Regions from separate parts of the Ensifer sp. Root142 genome, predicted to be linked through region 3. Evidence: predicted binding sites of a transcription regulator. Region 3 holds the regulator's gene; each other region holds the start of a gene.
What was found. Region 3 encodes LexA, which represses DNA repair genes until DNA is damaged. Its sites were predicted from a motif close to TGTTCNNNNTGTGTTCNG; they were not measured.
Positions count from the first base shown of each region.

Region 1 (6,891 bases), on a different contig from region 3:
TTCGTCCTGATTGCCTACCTCAAGGTTCCGGGCATGATCGGCAAGGCGCTCGACGGACGCGCCGACAAGATCGGCAACGAACTGGCGGAAGCCAAGCGCCTGCGCGAAGAAGCCCAGGCCCTCGTTGCCGAATACCAGCGCAAGCGCAAGGATGCCGAAGCGGAAGCTGCCGGTATCGTTGCCGCTGCCCAGCGCGAAGCAGAAATGCTGACCGCCGAAGCCAAGCAGAAGACGGAAGAATTCGTCACCCGCCGGACCGCGCTGTCGGAACAGAAGATCAAGCAGGCCGAAAGCGACGCGATCAACGCCGTTCGTTCGGCTGCCGTCGATCTGGCCATCAGCGCTGCCGAAAAGATTGTTGCTGCCAAGGCTGACGCCGGCGCCCAGAGCGAGCTGTTCAAGAAGGCACTTGGCGAAGTCAAGTCGCGCCTGAACTAAGCCTCGGCTGCAAGATACGATTTAAAGGCCCCGCCACGTGCGGGGCTTTTTGTTTTTGGGATAGCCTTGGGTGATGCGTGCGAGCGCCAGTTCGGGATGTCTTCCGTGACGTCCGGAACCTGTTTGGGCTCGATAAGGGGGGAAACCCCGCGGAACGCCGGCCGATGGTCAGGGGCGGGCGGCGGATTACCGCAGATGCGGTGACCGGAGCGGCTCGGCAGGGGGCGGAGACATGGCTACAGCAAAGCCTGCCGCGTCACCGCTCGTCTGTCTCCGTCTATGACGCGCTGCGCCGTCAAGCGCACCTTCCGGGGGGGCCGCCATCGGCATCGGTTTGTGTCGATCCAGACGGCGAGGTTTCAACGATGCCGAACGTCAATCCTTGCGCAGCGGACGGAAGCTCATGCGATGCAGCGGGCAGGGGCCCTTGGCATCGATTGCCTTGCGATGCACCACTGTCGCGTAGCCGGCATGAGCCGCAAAGCCGTAGCCGGGGTGAGCGACATCGGCCCGTTCCATCATCCGGTCGCGCGTCACCTTGGCGACGATCGATGCCGCGGCGATCGAGAGCGAGCGGGCGTCGCCCTTGACCACCGCCTTGGCGTGACAGCCAAGACCGGGCGGAACATCGCGGCCATCGACCAGCACGAAACGCGCGGTCAGGGACAGGCCGTCGACGGCCCGTCGCATCGCCTCGAGGCTTGCCTTGCGGATATCGATGGTATCGATCGTGGTGGCCGAGGAAGAGGCGATGGAAACGGTGGCGGTTGCCAGGATCTCATCGAACAGCCGTTCGCGCTCAGCGGCGCTCAATTTTTTGCTGTCGTTCAGGCCTTCGGGGATGGCATCCGGGTCGAGGATGACCGCGGCGGCAACGACGGGTCCGGCAAGCGGCCCTCGGCCGGCCTCGTCGGCGCCAGCGACCGGCCAGGCGCCGTCCCTTCTGGCAGCCAGTTCAAAGCTGAAATCGGGCGCAAGGATAATATCCGGGAAAAGGGGAGAATCGGTCGATCTGCGATGTGACATGCGGCGAAACTCGCATGATCGACCGATTCTCTTCAAGTCCCCCGATCTGAGTGCGGCGGCAGCCGGGGGGTATGCCAGCGTCATCCTGATGAGGCACGGAGGAGACGCCGGAATTCAATTCTGTCGCCGCGCGCCAGATATGACGCGCGAGGGACGCTGCTCGCATGAACTTGCGCCGTGACCTGCTTCCCAAATCGCAGCCGATCCAGGGAACCGGGCGTCTCAAGACCGATGCCTGCCCATTCCGGCCAACCATTGAGGTTATTTTGCCTTCAGGCCACACCTCGCATTCCTGACCTGAGCGGTCGAAAACTCCACTTCTCCAGCGACATACGCAATACCGATTGCCGCTAGGGCGTTCCGATTTAGACGGAATCGCGGAACGCTCTATCTCCTTGTTTTTACGCATTTCCTGACGGAAAACCGCTTCGCACTTTTCCTGGAAATGCTCTAGAGCAGCGATAGCTGGACGCCGGTTCCGAGTGGCGGCACGAAAATGTCGTCGCGCAACTGTCGACGATTGAGGTTGAGACCGAGGCGTTTGGCCGCAAGTTCAAACCGGCGGCCGATCTGCCAGGCATAGGGACCGGCGCCCTTCATGCGCTTGCCGAACTCGGCGTCATAATCCTTGCCGCCACGCATCGAGCGGATAAGCGACATGACGTGCCGATAGCGGTCCGGATAGTTCCGCAGCAGCCAGTCGCGAAAGAGCGGGCTGACCTCCAGCGGCAGGCGCAGCAGCACATAGGTCGCTTCCAGCGCTCCTGCCGATCGGGAGGCTTCCAAAACCCGTTCGATCTCATGATCGTTGAGGGCCGGGATGATCGGCGACACCAGCACGCCGGTCGGAATGCCGGCTTCGGTGAGGGCGCGCATCGCTTCCAGTCGTTTGGAAGGGGTCGAAGCACGTGGCTCCATCGTACGCGCCAGCTTTCGGTCGAGCGTCGTCACCGAAATGCCGACCCGTGCAAGTCCCTTTTCTGCCATCGGTGCAAGCAGATCGATGTCGCGCGTCACCATCGCCGACTTCGTCACGATCATGACAGGATGGTTGGCGGCCTGCAGCACTTCGAGGATCTGGCGCATGATCCGCCATTCCTTCTCAATCGGCTGGTAGGGATCGGTGTTGGTGCCGATCGCAATCGGCCTCACCTTGTAGTCCGTGCGGGCGAGCTCGCGCTCCAGCAGGCGTGGGGCGTCGGGCTTGGCAAAGAGCTTCGCCTCGAAATCGAGGCCGGCCGAAAGCCCCATATAGGCATGTGTCGGACGGGCAAAACAATAAATGCATCCATGCTCGCAGCCGCGATAAGGGTTGATCGAGCGATCGAAGGAAATGTCGGGAGAATCGTTGCGGCTGATCACCGAGCGCGGCTTTTCCACCTGCACCTCGGTCTTGAAGGGAGGCAGGTCCTCAAGGCTCTCCCAACCGTCGTCGAAGACCTCGCGCGCCTGCGGCTCAAAGCGGCCCGACATGTTCAGTCCGGCACCCCGCCCGCGGCGACGGTCATTCTCGATCCTGAGACCGGTCCCGCTCATCAATGCTTCGGCAACCTCTGCCGTGTTGGCGGGTGCAAGCGCACCCTGCCTGATCTGAGACAGCTCTTTCATCGGAATCTCCGAGGGATCACCCGTTTGATCCCGTTTTGTTCTGATTATTTTCCTATCGCGAAAACAAGAACAATTCAAGAACAAAAATCGCGCGTGCTGAAACGAGAGCGACCGGCATGACTTGGCGATCGGACAAATCGCGGGCGCGGTCATGCCACGCGGATGTAGCATTTTACGCTGCAATGCGGTAGGAACAGCTATGCTGACGATCATCATGGAAACACGTGACAACGAGGCGGAACTGGCACAGACGCTGTCCGTGCTCGTGGCAGGCGCCGTCGAAGGTTTGGTCAGCGATGTCATCATCCTCGATCATGGCTCGAAGGACGGGTCGGTGCGCGTGGCAGATGCCGCCGGCTGCCGTTTCTGCGTCGATTGGGATCTGGGCGAAATCGTGCGCTCCGCGCGCGGCGAGTGGCTGATGCTGCTTGAGCCCGGTGCTCGGCCGATAGGGCGCTGGGTGGATGAGCTCGTCGAGTATGTGTCGCTTCACAAGGGGCCGGCCCGTTTCTCGCCATCGCGAATGCACCGCAAGCCGTTGCTGCATCGTCTCGCGCGGCGCGTAAAGCCGCTGGAGGCGGGCTTCCTCGTGCACAAGCGCGACGCCTTGGCGATCGCGCGCGGGAAGATGCCGCTGGGCGAAATGACGAATATCCGCGCCGTTCGAAAGCTTGCGACGGAGCTTGTCCCCGCCTGGGTCGCCGTTGACAGCAGGCAGAGCGCCTAGAGTAAATTCGCTCCAACAAAAAAGGTGCCTGTCCTGCGGACGGCACCTCCAAGCGGCTACCAAATTTCCTTGCTAGCAAAGTCTTGTCCGAGCGACCGGGCGAGCCGCGCGTCGTATGTTTTTGTTCCCATCGCTTGGGGGGACATCGGCGATGGGCCGTCTTTGCTCCGGTCGAAGGATTTGCTCGGATCTCGTTGCGATCCCTCAATGCGAGCTGACGTTGGAAGCTGTAGCAGGCGGTTGCGGGTTTCGCAGTTCCCCAGGGAACAGGCTTGTCTCGCGGCACAATTGGGTCGCCGATTGAGGCGTCAGCCCCGTTTCAGATGCTCGTCGAGCCGCGGCATGATCTCGACGAAGTTGCACGGCATGTGCCGGTAGTCGAGTTGTTGCTTGAGAATGCCGTCCCAGGCATCCTTGCAGGCCCCGGGGGACCCCGGCAGGACGAAGATGAAGGTGGCGTTGGCGACACCGCCTGTCGCGCGCGACTGAATCGTCGAGGTGCCGATCTTCTCGTAGGAAATCCGGTGAAAAACTTCGGAGAAGCCATCCATGCGTTTCTCGAACAGCGGTTCGAGCGCCTCCGGCGTGACGTCGCGGCCGGTGAAGCCTGTTCCGCCGGTGGTGATCACCACGTCGATTGTCTCGTCGAGCGTCCAGGCCTCCACCTGATCGCGGATCCTTTGCCGATCGTCCGGCACGATTGCGCGTGCCTCCAGACGATGACCGGCGTCGCGCACCCGCGCCTCAAGCGTGTCGCCGGATTTGTCGTCGGCCAGCGTGCGCGTGTCGGACACTGTCAGTATGGCGATGCCGACGGGGACGAAAGGGCGATTGTCATTGATCCCGGCCATTCTATTTCCCTCTGCCCACGGTTCTGCCGGCGAGAACGTACCATTCAGGATGGGCGGCAGAAAGAGTGTAGGCGGCGCGCTGCGCGCTTTCGTCGCTGTCGAACAGGCCGAAGCAGGTGGCGCCTGAACCGGACATCCGCACCAGCGCGGCTCCGGTTGTTGCCAGCGCGCCGGAGACGTCGGCGATTACCGGCTGCAGCCGGCGCGCCGGCGGCTCCAGGTCGTTGCGCATCGCCGCCATGGCCGAAAGCCAGGCCGCAGGGGAGCCGAGGCCATCCGGGATCACAAGCGGTGGGTTGTTCTTCTTTTCCAGCGTCCGGAAGATCACCGGCGTCGAGACCGCGACCAGAGGATTGACCAGCACGATCGGGAAGGAGGGAAGCTCAATGGCAGGGGTGATCTCTTCGCCGATGCCACTGGCAATAAGCGACCTGCCGTCTAGGCACATTGGCACGTCGGCGCCGAGTTTCAGCGCCAAGGCGGCGAGCAACGCCGGTTCGATGCCGGTCTTCCAGAGGTCGAGAAGGCCGCGAAGCGTTGCGGCCGCATCGGCGGACCCGCCGCCGATGCCCGAGGCGATGGGCAGGTTCTTTTCGAGATGAATGTGGACCGGGCCGGTGTCGACGCCCTGCGATGCCAGAGCCTGGCGCAGCAGGTCCCGCGCCTTGAGCACGAGATTGCCATCCTGGTCGTCACCCGTCGTCGACAATTCGGCGGCGAATGGCCCGGACAGAGTGAAACGGTCCTGCTCCGACGGAGTCAGGCCGATCCGGTCGCCGCGATCGGCAAAGGTGACGAGACTTTCGAGAAGATGGTGGCCGTCGGCCCGTTGGCCGACGACATGCAGTGCCAGGTTGATCTTGGCGGGCGCCGCCCGTGTCAGCGCGAAGCCCGCAATCTCGCCTTGAAGCATGCTGTGATCAGGACTTCTTGTCCGGCGCAGGCGCCTCCGGGGTGACCTTCTTCGGCGCTGTTTCCTTGGCGTCGGCAGAGGCCGGAACCACTTCCTTAAGCGCCGGCAGGCCGTTTTCGATCTTGGCCTTGATCTTCGGGATCTCTTCCTCTTCGGGCTTCAGCTCAAGCGTCTGGGTCCATTGGAACACGGCTTCCAGCTTGCGGCCGACGCGCCAATAGGCATCGCCGAGATGGTCGTTGATGGTCGGGTCGCCGGCCATCAGCTCGGCTGCCTTTTCAAGCTCGACCACCGCATCGTCGAAGCGGTTCATGCGGAAATAGGCCCAGCCGAGCGAATCGACGATGTAGCCGTCGTCCGGCTTCAACTCGACCGCCTTGCGGATCATGTCGAGCCCTTGTTCCAGATTGATGTTCATGTCGACCCAGGAATAGCCGAGATAATTCAGCACCTGCGGCTGATCCGGGTTGAGTTCCAGGGCCTTGCGGAAGCTCGGCTCGGCCTTGTCCCAGAGTTTCTGGCGCTCATAGGCGATGCCGCGCTGGAAGAACACGGTCCAGTCGCTGCGCTTCGGCACAGGGCCGATCGCGTCGACGGCGCGGTCGTAAAGCTCGCCCATCTCCTTGTAGTCCTTGGCATCGGAAAGCACGCTGCCATAGGCGAGATAGTTGCGGATATTCTTCGGGTCGACGTCGATCAGCGCCTTCAAGTGCTTCTTGGCTTCATCCACCTTGCCGATGCTGGCAAGGCTGAGGCCAAGCTGCAGCTCGGACAGGCGGCGCATCGGCGAAGCCTCGGGCACGCTCTGGTAAAGCTCGATCGCTTCCTTCGGCTTTTTCAGGTTCTCGGCGATGCCGGCAAGCATCACGAGAATGTCGGCGCTGTCAGGGTCGAGACGACGCGCCGTCTGCAGATAGAGCGAGACGATGTCTTCGGCGCCTTCACGGTTGAGCGCGCCGCCGATGGAAAACAGCACGGCTGCCGCACCCTGCGATGCGTTCTTAACCTGCTGCTCCTGGGGTAGGCCGGTCTCGATGTTTTTCCGAAGTGCCTCGAGCGGGGTGTAGTTGTTGACCATGTTCTCGCCGACGGCGACCGTGTCGAGCGCCTTCTGTTTGTTGCCTTCGCGCGCCTCGAAGCGCGCCAATGCCTCGACCGCCCGCATGAACGTGTCAGGCGCAGCACTGCCGCCTTCGCGATCGAGGATCGCGTCGTTGAGCTTGGCGCGAGCGGTGGCCTTGTCACCGGAAGCGATGGCGATCGCGCCGGCATGATAATTCTTGAATACGCGGAACCAGTCCGGTCCTTCGAGACCGTTGACCTGCGCC
Region 1 covers NZ_LMFK01000012.1:626,345-633,235, forward strand. Annotated here, with positions in the region: gene ASD52_RS15515 (F0F1 ATP synthase subunit B) at 1-438, shown strand, start outside; gene ASD52_RS15520 (ribonuclease HII) at 814-1,464, opposite strand; gene ASD52_RS15525 (PA0069 family radical SAM protein) at 1,915-3,072, opposite strand; gene ASD52_RS15530 (glycosyl transferase) at 3,272-3,799, shown strand; gene moaB (molybdenum cofactor biosynthesis protein B) at 4,108-4,650, opposite strand; gene ASD52_RS15540 (4-(cytidine 5'-diphospho)-2-C-methyl-D-erythritol kinase) at 4,652-5,563, opposite strand; gene ASD52_RS15545 (tetratricopeptide repeat protein) at 5,571-6,891, opposite strand, start outside.
Region 1: the regulator LexA is predicted to act here: its motif matches at 3,138-3,155, upstream of ASD52_RS15525 (PA0069 family radical SAM protein).

Region 2 (6,891 bases), 260 kb from region 3:
AGCACCAATGCCGTCGGCACCGACATCTGGCCGCTGGCAAGCGGCCGGTTGCGCTTCTTCGCGTGGCGCCGGTCGTTCGCCAGATCGGAGAGGTCGTTGATGACGTAGACGGCGGAGGCCAGGAAGCTGAACGCAAAGAATGCGATGGCAACACTCACCAGCGCATCCAGATGCAGCACCTCATGATTGAGGATCATCGGCACGCCGATCAGCACGTTCTTCGCCCACTGATGGACGCGGATCGACTTCAGCGGCGCAAGCATGCTCACTTTGCCGGTGTCGAGTTTCTCGGCATCGTGACTACGACGCCATTTCTCAGCCGCCGCATCGGGTGCCACGACGATTGCCCGGCGCGACGCCTCGAAGACCGCGATGTCGTCGCGGCTGTTGCCCATATAGTCGAAGCCACCTTCGCCGAACCGTTCCACCAACGCATCACGCTTTCGGCTGCTGGTCAGATTGAGTGCCTCCGACGAATGCATGATCGAAGAAAAGAGCCCGATATGCGCTTCGACCTCTCGCGCGACGGAAGGTGCAGCACCGGTAACCAGCACGATGTCGCGTCCTTGGGCCTTTTCGGCGGCCAATCGAGCAAGGACGGCCTGGCGATACGGCCAGTCCGCCGCCATTCGTCCGGAGCGCAAGGCAACCTCATGTTTCAGACGCGCCTTGCCCTGCGATAGCCACATGAGCATCGGGAAGAGCATCAGCGGATTGCGCAAAACGATGATCGCAGCACCTTCCCACAGTGTGTCGGCAGCCAGTAAGGTGCCATCCAAGTCGACACACAACGGAATTTGCCGTGTTTCGATATGCGCATTCATGAAATCTACCCCAGCAATATCTGCCGGGGATAATCGCGCCGATCACTTTCAAAGGTGGAAATAAGCAGCGCGCCTACACCCGGAAATTGCCGTTCTGGTTAACAAATGCCGAGCCGCGAGCGATGTCCGTCAGCGGCTGCCGATCCAGTTCAAGGCGTCGCGCCAATCGGTCATACGGACCGGCGTTCCATGCGATCCGGTCTCAAAGAGCACGAAGCGGGCCGGATAGCCCTGCCCTTTCAACGCGCTGTACAGCGCCTTCTGGCTCGCTGCCGGATAGACACTATCTCGGCTGCCATGGCTGAAGAACATCGGCAATTTCGCCTTGTAGGCGGCGCTCTTGGTAAAATCAGGATCGGCAGCGCCGCCCATGATCATCATGCCGCCAAGCGCTGCCACAGCGCCCGCGTCACGAGACACACCCCAGCAAATGAAACTGCCCATGGAGGCACAGGCCAGCACGACAGGTCTCCCGCCGGAGCGCTCGGCGGCAAGTTTGACCAGGCCTGCAACGTCCGCGGCCCCGGCCGCATCGAAGGACCGCACGCTCGGCGCGTAATAAACGCCCCCATTGGCGACAGCGAGGTTCTTCAGGCGATTGAAGTTGCCGCCGAAGGAGAAATCATTGGCGCCGAGGCGCCGGTCTCCCCCGCGTCCATGGATGAAAATCACGGTGAATGCTGCGCCGCGCTCCCGACCGACGCGCGTCACGTCGAGCGAGCGCCCGCCAACATCGAGCGTCTCGTTGACCTGCTCGCCTTTGACACCCAACGAGACGAAGGCGCGTTTGACGCGCCGCTCCGGAATTTCGTCGCGTTCATTGATATCGCGCAGTTCCTGATAGTCGACGACGCGGTAGTCACCGCCCTCGCTCTCCTCCAGCACCTTGCCGTATGAAAACAGATCGTCCTTGTAGGGCTTAAGCACCTGCGCCTCGGCGCAAACGATCGAGCTTGCAAAAAGGCCGACGGACAGAAAAATGGCGGCAAGCCGGCGAAAGCAAAAATCAGCTGTGGACACGGACAACGAAGGGCTCCCTGGTTCGCGGCAAAGCCTTGCCATCGGCCCGACAGCAAAGCAACAGTTGGTAACAAACGCCGACGCAGAGGCTTTATTTTGCAGGCATCCGGCGCGGCCATTCTCCTTTTGTTCGCACAATCGGCAAGAGTCTGGCAGAATTCGGGTGATTCGAATGACTGGGGATGGCGACAAGACCGAGGTCTTGCTATGGCCTTCAGCACCTCCGCACGACAGGAATGATCTAGACGCCCCATGGACGACAACAGCGACCTCTTCTCCGCAATACCCGAACAACCGAAGCCCGTCGTGGCAGACGCCGCGCCTGTTGCGCGAACGGCGCCGGCTCCGCGTGAAGAACCGCGCCCTGCTCCCAAAGGCAGCGACAGCGGCGACTATGATGCTTCGGCGATCGAGGTGCTGGAGGGGCTGGAGCCTGTCCGTCGGCGTCCGGGCATGTATATCGGCGGCACCGATGAAAAGGCGTTGCACCATCTCTTCGCCGAAGTCATCGACAACTCGATGGACGAAGCGGTGGCGGGGCACGCCAACTTCATCGAAGTCCATCTCGACGCCGACGGCTATCTGTCGGTAACCGACAACGGCCGCGGCATTCCGGTCGAAAACCATCCCAAATTCCCGGGCAAATCGACGCTCGAAGTCGTCATGACGGTTCTGCATGCCGGCGGCAAGTTCGACGGCAAGGCCTATGAAACTTCCGGCGGTCTGCACGGCGTCGGCGTCTCCGTCGTCAACGCGCTGTCGGACGATCTCGAAGTCGAGGTTGCCAGAAATCGCAAGCTCTATCGCCAGCGCTTTTCGCGCGGCGTGCCGCAGGGTGGCCTGGAGGAGCTAGGTGACGTCCACAACCGACGCGGAACGCGGGTTCGGTTTCATCCCGATCCGCAGATTTTCGGACCGCATGCCCGCTTCGAGCCGGCGCGCCTGTTCCGCATGGCACGCTCGAAGGCCTATCTCTTCGGCGGCGTCGAAATCCGCTGGTCGTGTGATCCGTCGCTGCTGCCGGAAGGCTCCGAGATACCGGACCGGGCGGTGTTCCACTTCCCCGGCGGCCTGAAGGACTATCTTGCCGCAACGCTCGGAAAGGAGTTCACGGTTACCCGCGAGATCTTTGCCGGCAAGTCCGAGAAGTCGAACGGCCACGGATCGCTCGAATGGGCCGTCACCTGGTATGGTGGCGACCAGCAAGTCCATTCCTATTGCAACACCATTCCGACGCCTGAAGGCGGGACGCACGAGGCAGGTTTCCGCATCGCGCTCACAAAGGGTCTGAAGAATTACGCCGAGCTGACGCAGAACAAGCGCGCCGCCATTATCACCACCGATGACGTGATGATTTCAGCCGCTGGCATGCTCTCGGTCTTCATTCGCGAGCCGGAATTCGTCGGCCAGACGAAGGACAAGCTGGCAACCGTCGAAGCACAGCGCATCGTCGAAAACGCCCTGCGCGATCCTTTCGATCATTATCTTGCCGACAACCCGGCCGAGGCGGCAAAACTGCTTGAATGGGTGATCGAGCGCGCCGACGAGCGCGTCCGCCGCCGCAAGGAAAAGGAAGTCAACCGCAAGACCGCGGTGCGCAAGCTGCGCCTGCCCGGCAAGCTTGCCGACTGCTCGCAGAACACAGCCGAAGGTGCGGAACTTTTCATCGTCGAAGGGGATTCGGCTGGCGGCTCGGCCAAGCAGGCGCGTAACCGCGCGAACCAGGCCATCCTGCCGCTTCGCGGCAAGATCCTCAACGTCGCCAGCGCCGGTCGGGAAAAGCAGGGCGCCAACCAGCAGATCGGCGACCTGATCCAGGCGCTCGGCTGCGGTACTCGCAGCAAATACCGGGAAGAGGACCTGCGCTACGAACGCATCGTCGTCATGACCGACGCCGACGTCGACGGCGCGCACATCGCCTCGCTGCTGATCACCTTCTTCTACCAGGAGATGCCGGAGCTCATCCGCGGCGGCCACCTCTATCTCGCCGTACCCCCGCTCTACCGCCTGAGCCAGGGCTCGAAGACGCTCTATGCCCGCGACGACGCCCATCGCGAAGAGCTGATGCGCACCGAATTCAACGGCCGCGGCAAGGTCGAAGTCGGCCGGTTCAAAGGTCTCGGCGAGATGCTGCCGGCGCAGCTCAAGGAAACGACAATGGATCCGAAGTTCCGCACGCTGCTCAAGGTCCAAATCGACGACGTCGATTTCGAAGGCACGCGCGAAGCCGTCGACAGCCTGATGGGCACCAAGGCCGACGCACGCTTCCGGTTCATCCAGGAACGCGCCGTGTTCGCGGATAATCTCGATATCTGATCGACCGAGACGTCGCGGTGCCTATGTGTTTACAAGCAGATAGGCACCGTGGGTGAAGCCGATAATGGCACGCCCGAAACGACGGGCGTTGCCCATTTGCGAGGCGCCTTCAAAGACGCCGCTCCGACTATCGATCGAGATCTGCAGGTGTGCGCAGCGCCTTCTCCATGAACAGGCTCAGCGGATCCGGCTGGTAGTTGCCGAAAGGCGGGCGCTCGACATATCCGGCGCTCCTGTAGAGCCCGATTGCTTCCGGCTGGTGAATACCGGTTTCAAGCCGGATGATATCAAGACCGCAGTTCTCGCCGTGCCGCTCGACTGTCTGCAACAAACGCTTTCCGACCTTCAGTCCCCGCGCCTGCGGGTCGACGAACATGCGGTTGATCTCCGCCGAACCATCGCCGGCTTCGACCAGCGCGCAGCAACCGACGACAATTCCATCAAAACGCGCGACGAAGAAGGATACGCTTGGCTTCTCCAGCGTCGGCACATCGACAAGGTGGTTGCTTTCCGCAGGATAGAGCAATGCGGCATAGGCGTCCGACATTTCCAGAAGGCGCAGGATTTCCGGCTGGCGTGGTAACTCTTCGGCGATCGTGACGTCAGGCAATTTTTATCCTCGGCAATGGCTTGGTTCGTTTGCGGTTCTGAAGCGAAACTAACGGCCTGTAGGTCGGCACCCAATACGTCAAATTGCGCAAGGACCAGACCTGCCCATCAATCCGAATGACGCGGCGAAACAAATTGTTTCTGCGCGTTCAGGCCATTGCCCTAATTCCGGAAGAATCACACAGGCAGAAGTCGTGCAACCGGCGCCCAGATGGATACAGCCAGACCATGAAAGCCACCCTGATCGTTATGACCATCCTTGGCTGTGACCACGACGTCAGCCAGTGCCAATATATCTCGACGGTCGACGGGACATGGCCCTCGATCGCCCAATGCGATACGGATTCGCAGAAACAGTTGCCGCGCTTTTCCAATGCCAACTATCCCGTGGTCGTCGCCGTCTGCGAGAGTTCCGGCCCCGGCTTCGCCACCAATGATCCGCAGCCGGAGGTCGTCGCTCCGCTTCCGCAGCCCGAGACGCCGGCGCCGCAGGCAGCAGAGGTGCAACCGACCCTGCCAAAGCGCGCCCTTGCGTTTCTCTCCGGCGCCGTTCCCGACCGTGAGAAGCTGAAGACCCTGGTCAGCAAGCCGGTTCACTACATCGAGGACGGTTATTCCTGGGTGGCGCGGCGGTTCACCGACTGACGCAATCAGGCGGGGTCATTCATCAGGCTTTCGGCGCTCGTGGTTTGGCGGCCAGCACGGCTGGCTGACCTTTCGGCGAATTGACGTCAGGCGGCCTGGCGCGCGGCCAATTGGGCATAGTCGCGGGCAGACTGCCGTTGCTCGGCAAAGGCCAGACGCTCGAGAATTTCCGCCATTGCATTGCAGGCCGGCGAAGGCGCCCTTTGACCGTGCAAGCTTGCGAGCAGCGCGGCACAGACCGAGGCGCGACAATCGTCCGTGCCGGTCGTGCCGTCCTTGCGCCAGAGCAGGACCGCCTCAGCGAACGCTTCGCTGACGTCACGCCCAAGGCCGGCGCTCTCGAACAGGGCGCGAATGGAATGGATGCGGCCGCTCGAGAGGATCGAGCGAACGCGCTTTTCCGTGACGCCAGAGAGATCGACGATGGCTGCCGAGAAAAACTCCGCCCGACCGGTGACAAGTGCATGCAACAGGAACGCCGGCGTCAGGCGACCGGTCCCGCGCAGATGAGCGACGAGGTCAGGCAATTCATCCACAGCCAAAGCGCCGGCCATGCCGACCGCTGCGACGTCGCAGGCCTCGCGCGTGATCCGCTCTACCCGCGTCTTTCCGATCGCCATCTGAACCAGACCGAAGGCGGCGAGAGCTGCCCCCACCTCTTCGACGAGCGCGTGCCGGGCATCGCTTGGCAAGTCGGCGCGGTCCAGCAGCAGATCGCGGATGGCAGCGGAATAGCCGAGACGCTCAGCGATCCGCTTCAACGACCGGCGCGGCAGCTGGGCACCGCCATTTTCAAGCAGGATCAGCATTTCTTCTTCGCCGCCGATTTCAGCGATAGCGGCTGAGACGGAACGTGACACGAATGCGCGGGCCGCAATCAGCGCCCGTGTCTCGACCGAGCCCCGGGCTGCAAGATCGACAAGGTCCTCGTCGGTCAGAACAGGCGAGCGGGAAATGACGATGTAGGCGATTTCCGGCTGGTCTTCGGCAAGCCCGAGAATGATGGCACGAGGAATATCGGAGGATGGCGCGAGCACTTCGGCCAGAGCCGAACGTACCTTCGGAGAGGGATCGTCGAGCAGAAAGGTCATTGCCATTTCGGCAGCCTGACGATCAATACCGTTCATCTGCGCGTCGACATAGGCGCGACCGAGGGCCCGGGCAGCGCGGGCACGATCGCCCGTTCTCGCCGTCTCCACCCAGCGAAGAAATGCTTGTATGATCACCGACGCCCCACTAGACACCCAAAGCCACCTGATGTTGGAAGCCTAGCCGGCAAAGGTTTAAGATTGGTTCACCATGTCCGTTAACCGCTTCAAAACCATGAAACCACTGCTGTTTCAGAGCGCCGGCGCGCCGCTACCGACGTCCGTCGATCTCAACGCTTTCGATGGCATTATTGTCGATCTCGGTTTTGGTGACGATGCACTAGCTCAGCTGGTGGCAGTCGCGCGCGGTGCCTGCCGTGTCTTCGCAC
Region 2 covers NZ_LMFK01000023.1:273,433-280,323, forward strand. Annotated here, with positions in the region: gene ASD52_RS22355 (UbiA family prenyltransferase) at 1-824, opposite strand, end outside; gene ASD52_RS22360 (phospholipase) at 954-1,886, opposite strand; gene parE (DNA topoisomerase IV subunit B) at 2,097-4,160, shown strand; gene ASD52_RS22370 (GNAT family N-acetyltransferase) at 4,288-4,770, opposite strand; gene ASD52_RS22375 (hypothetical protein) at 4,998-5,414, shown strand; gene ASD52_RS22380 (DUF2336 domain-containing protein) at 5,501-6,640, opposite strand; gene ASD52_RS22385 (aldolase/citrate lyase family protein) at 6,714-6,891, shown strand, end outside.
Region 2: the regulator LexA is predicted to act here: its motif matches at 1,961-1,978, upstream of parE (DNA topoisomerase IV subunit B).

Region 3 (6,891 bases):
GCGGTTTAAGGCACCGGTCTTGAAAACCGGCGTGCGTGAAAGCGCACCGTGGGTTCGAATCCCACCTCCTCCGCCATGGCTGTCTCATTTTTCGCCACCCATTATTGCGCTCGGTCGCCAAGTGAATGCTTTGGCGGCGAACGCATACAAGTTTTGCGAGTATTCCCCGATCATAGCCGCAGCATTGACGGCGCTTGCAAGGCGGTGGCTCGACCCGCTTGCCATCCCAGATAATTTGAGGGAAAGTCTGATTCCGGCCCATCGAGCCCTGGGCGATCTCCCAGAACTAGAGAAAACCATGCCTCTTAAATATTTGACGACAGCCGCTTTTCTCGCGCTTCTTGCACTTGCCGGATGCGCAAGCACCGGCGGCAGCAACACGACCTATGCGCAGTGGCAAGGTCCAACACCTGTACCCGATCCGTCTGCGGCGAGTCCCGGCGGTTTCCGGCTCAGCTACTAACTTGCGCTAGTATACGCGTGTCGGACGGAGCGCATCGCGCGCTCCCATCCCCGGCCGCGCGATTTCAGTCGCATAGAGCTATTGGCCGCGAGATATTGTGATCGCGGGGCGATACAGGCGCCCATCGTTTGATCGGACGCCAGTCCCGGTGGAGCCCCTTCCGCTGCTTGATCCTATACTTCCAGGGAAATCGTCGTGAATCGCCGCATCACCGGTGGAAAGTATTGACTTCAATTATATTAGATATTCTTGATATTCAGTCCTCCAACAACCGAGGAACTGAACGATGCCCACCTACATCATTGAACGCGACGTCCCAGGGGCCGACAAGCTCAACCAGGACGACCTTTGCGCATTATCGGCAAAATCCAATGCTGTCGTCGCCGATCTTGGCGTACCATATACATGGATCACCAGTTATGTCGCCGGCGACAAGATTTACTGCGTCCACGAGGCATCAAGCGCCGACGTCATTCGCGAACATTCGGAACGCGCCGGATTTCCGGCGAACAAGATAACCGAAGTTGCTGCCGTCATAGGGCCTGCGACAGCATCCCAGGGGCGCAACGGTAAGTGACCGAAGCGACGTTATCATCGCAGTGCCCGGACACCGGGCACGAATGCGCGACGCAACGCCGGCAAAACAGTGATCCACCGGCACCGTCATTGACTTACGGCGGTATCAATGCAGGCTGGTTTGCCGGCATTCGGCGCCCATGCAGGGTTCCCCGGCACACCTTCCAAGGAGACGATCATGGCAAAAGGTCAAGTGCGAAGTAACCGCGAGGTTAGAAAGCCAAAGAAGGACAAGACTGTCAAAGCCGCCGTTGTGACGGAAGGCTCACAGGTGAAGCTGGCCGGCAGCAGTTTCTCCCTGGGCAAGAAAGACAAGAAGTAAGACGGTCGGCTTTAACCTCTCGAACTAACGACACGAGAGAGATATCCGTCAGTGGCCAGTCGAACTGGGGTGCGCAACGTCTCCGCGACATCCCGGCGCGACTGGTCGAGCACCCGCGGTCAGATGCCGGTTTCGTAGCGCGTTTGAACATCGTATGTATTTGGCTGGAGATGCGAAGATCGCTACAGGCGGATGCCGCTGGCCACTCGCACTCCATTACGGCGTCCAACATCATCGGAAGCATTTGCGGCGGGTATTGTTGATCAGCTGCCAGCGCCACGCTTTGAGGCGGGCGCCGGAAAATCGAAAACGCCAACGCACCTCACGCCAATCTTTGTGCCTTCATTGCCACAGCTTGAGCACCAGTGCTCGCCTTTCGCAAAGAACTGTTGAACACGGCACAGTGCCCGGCATGCTTGCTGGACTTCGGAACGAAAGCACGGTTCACATCGTTAACCAAACCATCGCCGCCACCTCTGATCTAGTGGACGTTCACCGTGCTTGCAGCCTTGCTTATCGCCTCGATTATCGCATCGCCTAACATCGCCCTCAGCGCTGCCACGGTCGACGACCTGCAAGCCGACTTCGAAACGGCCGTGCCCTGCCAGCAGATAGACGGCCGGAACGTTTGGAAGGGAACGATCGCCTACTACATCCAGTCCTTCGTCTATCAAGGCGACACGCCGGTCGCGACCGAAGCGGCCGACGCTGTGCTGCCGGAGGACAACTCCGCGGAAACCGTCAAGGAATTCGAGGACGCCTGCTCCGCGACGCAGCCGGCCTGATTCAGGCCTCCTCTAGCAGATCGCCCATCGATATTTCTGCTGATCCCTTGATGGCAGGCTATTTCCACTGCGTCCCATCGGCCGCGGCGCAACCGTGCGGCGGGTGTCCGTTGCCAAATGTCAGCTTCAGCCGGTCACAACCCCATTGATTGAGCGGCCCGGGCATCGCCGCATTCAACGCGATACCAACTTCGTCAAACGGGCTCTGCTTGTTATCCACGTATTGATACCAGCGAAACCCAAGGATCGCGGTCGCGGCGACAACGATGGTCAGCAAGATTTGAATCAGCTTCGTCATTAAACCCTCATTCCATAAACGGAAGGAGGCATATCAGCCTCGCGCGGCGCGTGCAGCGACGAGTTGGTCAATCTGCGCTTGATTGAACCAACATTCACAGAATTTTAGGCACTTGCGGAACACATATGGAACAGATAGTGTCTGTTCTTGATTTGTTTCACGCCTCTGGAGCGACTTGCCATGCTGACCCGCAAGCAACAGGAATTGCTTCTTTTCATCCATGAACGAATGAAGGAGTCCGGTGTACCGCCGTCCTTCGACGAGATGAAGGATGCACTCGACCTGGCATCCAAGTCGGGTATTCACCGGCTGATCACAGCGCTCGAGGAACGCGGCTTCATACGCCGGCTTCCCAACCGCGCCCGAGCGCTCGAAGTCATCAAACTGCCGGAAGCCTATGCTGCGAGCGCGCAGCCCCGTCGCGGGTTTTCGCCGAGCGTCATCGAGGGTAGCCTTGGCAAACCGCCCGCCCCTGCCCCCGCGGCGAAAACGCTGCCGGTTGCCGACAACAGCTCCGTGTCGGTTCCAGTGATGGGCCGCATTGCCGCCGGCGTGCCGATCTCGGCGATACAGAACAACACCCACGACATTACCGTGCCGCTCGATATGATCGGCAGCGGCGAGCACTACGCCCTTGAAGTGAAGGGTGATTCGATGATCGAGGCCGGCATTTTCGATGGCGATACGGTGATCATCCGCAATGCCACCACGGCCAATCCCGGCGATATCATCGTGGCACTAGTCGATGACGAGGAAGCAACGTTGAAACGCTTCCGGCGCAAGGGCGCTTCAATTGCTCTAGAGGCCGCCAACCCGGCCTATGAGACGCGCATCTTCGGGCCTGACCGGGTCAAGATTCAGGGCAAGCTCGTCGGCTTGATCCGCCGCTACCACTAAGCCCGTCTCACGCCAGCGCAATTCGAGGAAAAGTGCGGAGCGGTTTTCCGCCAGGAAATGCGTAAAAACAAATAGATAGAGCGCCTAGTGACTCCGTTTAAACCGGAAACGCTCTAGCCGCCTTCATGCCGGCCAGCCGCTCTCTTACTTCAACGTCTCGCCACATAGGGTAGCGAGACGGAGATTTTCGGATCGAGTGTTTTTCACGCTCGACGGATTTTACTCGTGAATCGAGTACTCGCCCAACTCGCAGAGATCCTGCTTGTCTTCAGTCGTGTCGAGACCGGAACCTTCTTCGAATTCAAAGCGCATGTCGTATTTGCAGACATCACGTCCGTCGGCGATGGTAATTTCCATGCTTTCGCCCGGATTAAGCACCTGCCGCCCGAAGACGTCGTCTTCCCACTGATCAACACCGACCGGCGATGTGTAGAAGTTCGTCAAAACGGCATTCGTCTTGTTCTTAAGCTGAAAGACGAGATCCTCAGCGCTTGCGGTGGCCGTCGTTACGGCAAGAATGGCAAGAGCAGTCAGGGCGATCTTATATTTCATTTTATGTCTTTTCCTCCATTGTTGGCTTTGTTTGACACTACCTATACGGGTCGCGCTGTTGGGATATTCATTCCCAGTTCTGTCTAGAGACAATATTTTCAGCACTGACAATAGTGACCGAATCACCATTTCGGGGCGCGTCCTCGCAAGGCCATGTCGTTGGCGACTGCGGACGTTCGCAAACTGGCGGGCAAGCGCAGCCCGGTCGAATTGCGCTTTGAAAACAGTGGTTGGCTGCGATGCGGGCAGCCTCGCTGCGCGTGTTGGACGCGCCGCATTGGCCCATGTTCCTTGCCCCCCGAAAACCGTACCTGCGTGCCGGCAGCATGTCCTTTGCGCAGGCACGCACAGCGTTTCACTTTCGACAATCGGGCTGCTATTGACGGAGAACCGCTTTAGCCAATCGCGCAGGCGCTGGGTGACTTGTTGCTTTCATCGTGCGAGGGGCTGAATCACGCGCTCGCCCGCCCTATCTACGTCACACTTTCGTTGACGCTCGCAACGAGCACGCGGCCGCTTACGCCACCGATGGCCGGTATTTCGACCGCCTTCGGATCTGCGTTCGCCTTGAACCTCGCGTGGGGCGTCGACCGCCAGCGGCATTCGCCGCTGCCAAACCTGTTGAGCGTGTGGCCGATGGCGCTCAATTCTCCTGAACGGAAACCCCGTCCTGGCCAATCTTGATCTCTACGCCGGTCGGTTTTGTTTCCTCGCGGTAGACATAGGCGCCGAGACCAATGACGGCGACGGCGAGCATGGCAATGATCAGATAGAGCCCATTACGGTTCATTCAGCAATTCCTCGCTTGGGTACGGTATGGGTAACTAGGTTCGTACCCAAGAAAGGCAACGGTGCGACGCGGACTGTTCGCTCCTCGCGCGGATGATGCAGGACGGATGCGAACGGCCGTAGGCTTTTTCTCCGCACGATCCGTTGGCCGAGCGCTCTTGCGACGCATCGGCTCGGGCCGCGGAACGTCCCCGACGTGGAGCACGAAAGCGTGCTGGCGCACGTATCGGGCACTTGGTCTGAATATGTGCCCGATGCGCGACGAGACGCCTCGTACCCCGCGCCTGAGCCCAATCGGCTGATGGCCCTACAACGAACGGCCTCAACGGGAGTGCGGTCCTCTGGATTGAGACTGCCCCCGAATGCGCTTGAGCACAAGCAACCCACCTCATAAGAAAGCTCATCAAATGCGCTTCAAAATCAGATGGATGATTGGATGAATCTCGATGTTCAGAACCTTGACGGAGCCTGCCACTGCGGAACGGTTCGCTTCAATGTGAAACTGAAGAGCGGCCTCCGCACCGCCCGCCGTTGCACTTGCTCCTATTGCCAGTTGAAGGGCGCGGTTGCCGTCTCTGCCGCCAAGGACGGGGTCACGGTTCTCTCCGGCGGCGAGGCACTCACCAAATATCAGTTCAACACGAAGGCTGCAGAGCATTACTTCTGCTCGAAGTGCGGCATCTACACATTCCACAAGCCGCGCGCGAACCCGGATTTCTACGGCGTCAACGCCGCGTGCCTTGAAGGCATAAGCCCATTCGATTTCGAGGAGCTACCGGTGAACGACGGCATCAACCACCCGATGGACACGAAGGGATCGACCGGCCCAAGGCTCGCAGGAACGCTCAAGTTTATCCCGGCGGAGTGACGACAGGCGCGGCTGGCAGGACGCCGGCCGCAGCCGTTCAAACTGCTGCACCCTGAATGAGGGGGGCGTTCGTTGCGCCGCCAAGACGTCGAAGATCTACTCGCGGAACGCGAACGGGCGCGCTTGACGAGGCAGAGTGTTGCCAGAAGCAATGGGGATGGAATCGGCAATCTGCTGCTTGGATCGAACGTCGAAGAGGGAGATAACGGGAACCAATTGCCACACCAAGAGGAATGTGTGGCAGCAGATGAAATCCTGCAGTCCAAATAGCGAAACTAATTCAACTACTTAGGAGTGGCTTTGGAGGCCTCGCCCGGAATTGAACCGGGGTACAAGGATTTGCAGTCCTCTGCGTCACCACTCCGCCACGAGGCCTCATCGACTGAGATTATCAAGTCGTGGCGAGCGTTTAGAATGAATATAGAAAGAGCGCAAGAGGGGATTTCTGAAAAACGTCCTCAGGCATTTCTGAAATTCCATCTTTCTCCAACTCTTCCACAGGCTTACCGATCCGGCCCCATAACGGATCGCCGCGAACCCCTTCGACGACAGGCGGCGGGCGCTATACGGCAGCGTCCGACACGAGGCAATTGGATGGATTTACCATTTCGACAGACGGCCCGAATCTTCCGTCCAACCCTTCTTCCGACGTCGCGGGGCGCTGCTACCTTGTACACCGTTTCACGGTAAAGCTACCTTGCACCAAGATTCTTCAGGGAATTGGACGTTGAATCCAGAGTTGATCATCTACCCAAGCTCATACTGACGGTAGTTTTCTGTGGAATGTGCATTGCGGTCGCAATCTGGCGTCTATTCCAGCTCGCGGTGACCGGCCGATTGGACATGTCGCCAATTTTCCCGAACCTTAAGGCAGATTTCCGAGCCAATCCCATCAAGCTGCTTCTAGCAAGCTCTCTTGTTGTGTTCTTTCTGGCACTATCGGCTCTGGGGTTGATAATCGGTATTGATATCGCGCTCGGTGGATAACTTAGACGGCTACACGCTTCCGGCCCTCATCATTCTCTCTGATGACGCCGAGCACCGTCTAACACCAGGGCTTGGGCTGTCCCTTCCAGGGCCGAACCAAGCCCTCCGATACGAGCACGGCGCCGAGAGAGCGGCCGTCGCGCATCACCACGCGCAGCTTTTCGCTGTTCTTGTCGTCGCTCCTGCCGATGGCCTCGATCAGCCTGAACTCGCCGGCGTTCAGCAACTCGCGCAATCGCTGCTTGGCGTAGAAGCCGCGGGCACGTTCGCTATCGCAACTCGCCTGCTTGATTCGCGGTGCATCGACGTCGGCGACACGGATCTCCTCGCCCTGGTAGCGGAATGTTCCGCCGT
Region 3 covers NZ_LMFK01000023.1:11,413-18,303, forward strand. Annotated here, with positions in the region: tRNA gene ASD52_RS21090 (tRNA-Ser) at 1-76, shown strand, start outside; gene ASD52_RS21095 (DUF4242 domain-containing protein) at 750-1,040, shown strand; gene ASD52_RS39420 (hypothetical protein) at 1,218-1,361, shown strand; gene ASD52_RS21105 (hypothetical protein) at 1,859-2,146, shown strand; gene ASD52_RS21110 (hypothetical protein) at 2,205-2,444, opposite strand; gene lexA (transcriptional repressor LexA) at 2,625-3,341, shown strand; gene ASD52_RS21120 (hypothetical protein) at 3,561-3,893, opposite strand; gene ASD52_RS39425 (hypothetical protein) at 4,537-4,683, opposite strand; gene ASD52_RS21125 (GFA family protein) at 5,119-5,550, shown strand; tRNA gene ASD52_RS21130 (tRNA-Cys) at 5,852-5,925, opposite strand; gene ASD52_RS21140 (thermonuclease family protein) at 6,596-6,891, opposite strand, start outside.